2 regions of the Rossellomorea sp. QJM3NY_18 genome follow, and region 2 is predicted to be linked to the other one. Evidence: riboswitches for the same ligand, from Rfam matches in the RefSeq annotation. Region 2 holds a riboswitch; the other holds the start of a gene.
The links. Region 2 has a riboswitch for S-adenosylmethionine ahead of AC0VXY_RS19165 (homoserine dehydrogenase). Riboswitches for the same ligand answer to the same signal wherever they lie in the genome.
Positions count from the first base shown of each region.

Region 1: another riboswitch for S-adenosylmethionine. It lies ahead of AC0VXY_RS08150 (2,3-diketo-5-methylthiopentyl-1-phosphate enolase); the one in region 2 lies ahead of AC0VXY_RS19165 (homoserine dehydrogenase).

Region 1 is NZ_CM149659.1:1,586,050-1,588,253, reverse strand. Features, by position in the region: gene AC0VXY_RS08150 (2,3-diketo-5-methylthiopentyl-1-phosphate enolase) at 1-859, opposite strand, end outside; SAM riboswitch class I at 966-1,068, opposite strand; gene AC0VXY_RS08145 (aminotransferase class I/II-fold pyridoxal phosphate-dependent enzyme) at 1,117-2,204, opposite strand, start outside.
Region 2 is NZ_CM149659.1:3,690,799-3,693,002, reverse strand. Features, by position in the region: gene AC0VXY_RS19170 (DUF2254 domain-containing protein) at 1-622, opposite strand, end outside; SAM riboswitch class I at 868-978, shown strand; gene AC0VXY_RS19165 (homoserine dehydrogenase) at 1,103-2,204, shown strand, end outside.

The sequences.
Region 1 (2,204 bases), 2.1 Mb from region 2:
AATCAGCCCCGGCCATTCGCAATAATTTACCCAACCATAAAGAGTAGCTCACTCCATATATTGGAGATGCTGCAACAGCCCCGGCAAAGGCAGGATGAGCCATGATTGGCAATGAAATCTCAGGGTCCTCTCTCAATTCCTGCAGAACATCAAGACCGTATGAAAATACATTGAATAAAAGAGCGTCTGCCCCAAGCTCCCTGGCTTTTCTTGCTTTGTCCCGCAATTGCGAGGTTTTCCCTGACAGATTTACGGCATACAAGGTTCTCTTACCCGTTTCCTCAAATACGTCGTGCAGCACTTTTTTTCCTAATCTCACTCTTTCAAAAAAGGGGGTCAAGGAATTATCAAATAATATTTCATCATCTTTTACGACATTGACTCCGCCGAGGGCCTGAGCTCTTAACTGATTTTCAAGGAACGTGAGATCCCTGCCGATCACCCCTTTAAATATGCTCATTAACAACGGTCGACCATGAACACCTGTTAATTCCCTGATGCCCTCTACCCCAAAACGTGGACCGGGAAATGACTTTTTCAAGTCTTCTGAGAACTCCAGATCCAGTAATTTCACTTCACCATCGAGTGAAAGCTTACCGAATACTGTTGTAAGGATAGCCGGGATATCATTGGAAAAATTATGACTCGGATACCCAATCTTCACCTCCCCCCAGGAGCCTTTCTCCTCCCTCTCTTCCACTGAAACGACTTTTCCCTTGTATTTTCTCAATTGTTCCTGCTCCAGTAGCGGCAAGTCCGTCCATGACCCGACCGTGAGTCCCAAAGCAATCCCTTCTGCTTTTTTCTCGAATGAACCACTCTTTCCCTTTAGTTGATATGTTGCAATCACTTCACTCATTCGTATTACCTCCCTATGTAAAAACAATTTTCAACGGTTTGATTTCAGCAAGTTGCAAACAAAAAAAACCTCTTCCAGATAAGAAGAGGTTTATATTCGGCACTCTTTCTTATCTGTCAGCTTTATAGCTGCAAGAATTAGCACCGTGCTTAAATAAGTCGGTTGCCGGGCTTCATCGGGCTGGTCCCTCCGCCTGCTCTTGATAAGAATTTCATTCTATTAATTCAGTTGGATTATTGCACCAATTTCAACATATGTCAATCCCTTTTGTGAAATAATTCTAAACTTTCTATACGGGAAATCGCCTCTTTTATCCGTTCATTTGTAGTTAAAAGACCGACACGCACATACCCTTCTCCGTATTCACCAAAGCCTACACCAGGAGCAACGGCCACTTTGACTTTTTCAAGTAAATAGGTTGAGAACTCAACAGAAGTGAACCCTTCCGGCACCTTAAGCCAGGCAAAAAAGGAACCTTGCGGAGCTTTTACATCCCACCCTATTGCCTGGAGACCCGAGATCAGGAGTTGTCTTCGTTCTTCATATGTTGCAACCAGTTCCGTTACGCAATCCTGAGAACTCAGTATGGCCGTAGTGGCTGCTTCTTGAATCGCTCCGAACAGGCTTACGTAAAGGTGATCCTGGAGGAGGTTGATTGCTTCAATGACACTCTTATTCCCAACGGCAAAGCCGACTCTCCAGCCTGCCATATTATAGGTTTTCGATAATGTATATATCTCAATCCCGACATCCTTTGCACCTTCCGTCTCTAGAAAACTCACAGGCTTCTGTCCATCGAAACCGATCGCCCCATAAGCAAAGTCATGCACCACACAAATATCATGTTTTAACGCAAGTTCCACCGTGTCCTCAAAAAAGGATTTTGTGGCTGTCGCACCTGTTGGATTATTGGGGTAGTTGAGGAACATTAACTTTACCCTTTCCAATTCTTCACGGGAATGCACCCGATAGTCCGGGAGAAACCCATTTTCCTCTTTCAACGGCATCTTGATCATACTTGCTTCTGCCAATGCCACCCCCGATACATAATCCGGATAACCGGGATCAGGGACTAATACTCCGTCGCCGGGGTTCAATAAACATTGAGGGATTTCCACTAAACCCGCTTTTCCTCCGAAGAGAACCGCTACTTCGGTTTCTGGATCTATCTCCACACCGTATTCGCGGAAATAGAAGGCAGCGATTGCCTCTTTAAAGCTCGATAAACCACGAAATGGTGGATATTTGTGATTGGAAGGAGATTGAGCCGCTTCCGTTAATTTTTCCACAATATGTGAAGGCGTCGGCTGATCTGGATTTCCCTGCCCCAAATTAATGACGTCAT
Region 2 (2,204 bases):
CTGTCGTACGATGGGTCTCCAAATCTTTTTTAAGCGTTTGGTTGATCATCACTTCAGAAACCTGCTTCATATTGTACGTAATATTATGGACCTGCATCCAAGTCGAGGCATGGTTGATGAAGAATATGAACGTAAGGGCTGTAAGGAACGCCAGTCCGATCGTCATGACCGGCGCTGCGACGAACATTTCGTCCTTTGAACTTCCAATAAATAGGAAAAGGAAGAGCACGTAAACAAAACTGCCGTTGAAAATGCCGAGGGCGTGCTGTGTCTGTTTGTCCGAAATGAAATCCAACAGCATCCTGGGTGAAAACTGTCCGCTGAACATCGTCAGCACGACGAGCAGGGAATTGAGCGTAAAAGCACTGAGTGTCAGAATGCCACCTATGAGTGTGCTTACCAGTATGCGAGTGACAGATGCATCCATACTTAACATATCAAACGTATACTGTGACACTTCCAGATAGAGATCTAAATAAAGGGTAACAGCGACCATGAGAAAGGACAGGCATATGTATATAAAGGGCATATACCAAATGGTGAGCCTGATTTCATGCATGCGCTGTCGTTTTGACATGAGCAAATATTTTTGAATGGATAAAGGAAGGATCTTTTTTAACATGATCGAAACGTGTCCTTTCTAGTAAATGGATATGGGTTAGTTTTCCCTCTCTAACAGGGTTAAAACTCCCTTCAACCAAAAAATAATAGAAATAGGAGTATTCCAAACTAAACTTATTGGAAATGTCCCATCCGGCTTAAGTGAAAGAATTTTTAAAAAATAACAAAAATTCTATTGACGAAGGGGTGAATCCCCTATATAATCCAATTCATACTCAAATATCAAGTGAAAACATAACGTTATATCTCTTATCAAGAGCGGCGGAGGGATAGGCCCGATGAAGCCCGGCAACCTGCAGGATCAGTCTGTAAAGGTGCCAATTCCTACAGATTCCATGTGGATCTGGAAGATAAGGGGAGGAGCATGGTCAATCAGCCCTCTTCTTACAAGAAGAGGGCTTTTCTGCATACCCTCTTTCTTTCCACCACGCCTTCAGACAGGAATCGTACGTGCAGGTAAAACCGGAAAAAAGGAGGCTGAATGATGTCATCGATAAATGTGGCGCTTCTGGGCTTTGGAACAGTTGGTCAAGGGGTCTGTGTAGCCATTGATACTCATCAGGAAAGATTGAAAGAAGTACTCGGTAAAGAGGTGAAAATAAGGGCAATCCTCATTAAGGACCCCTCTAAGCAACGGGAAATCGATCCGTCTATCAGGGTTACGACCGATTATAAAGACATTCTCGACATACCTGATCTTCATGTGATCTTTGAAGCGATAGTAGGAGAAGAACCGACTTATACGTATATTAATCAAGCCATCGAGAAGGGGATTCACGTCATAACGGCCAATAAAGCCATGTTTGCAAAATTCGGTCCCGATCTTTTGGAAAAGGCATTAAATCATGGGGTGTCCATTGGTTTCGAAGCGACCACGGCCGGAGGGATCCCGGTCATCGGCACCATCCGTCAGCTCCTGAAGGTAAATGAAATCAGAAGCATTCAAGGCATATTGAATGGGACATCCAACTTCATTCTATCCCAAATGAGGAAAAAGGGGCTTTCCTTTGAAACTGCTCTAAAGCAGGCGCAAGAGAAGGGATATGCCGAAGCGGATCCGACGAGCGACATTGAAGGATATGATGCCTTTTATAAGCTTCTGATCTTAAGTCAGACCGCCTTTGGCAAGCAGACTGACTGGAAGGATATCCGGCGGAAAGGGATCACACACTTGACGGCGGAATGGCTGCAGGCAGCCGAGTCCTTCCGTTTGCGATTCAAGCATGTTGGATCACTGGAACGTGACGGATTCAATCGCATCAAGGGAGGAGTGGAACCGACCCTTGTCCACGACACCCATCCTTTTTACGGGGTGGAGGATGTGGAAAACGCAATTTCACTGAAAGGGAGTCTGGTAGGGAGAGTCACACTACTCGGTCCCGGAGCGGGGAAATATCCGACTGGAAGTGCCATGGTGGAGGATTTCCTCTCCCTGATACAGGGGAAATACACCGTTTCTCCCGAAAAGACGGTGACGAGCGAAGATTCCCAAGAAGAAAGCATCAGCCAATGGGTCCTGCGGTTCAAGGAAAAAGAGGAATATCAAAGCTGGATTACACCGTTCACCTTAAAGGACCGCATTC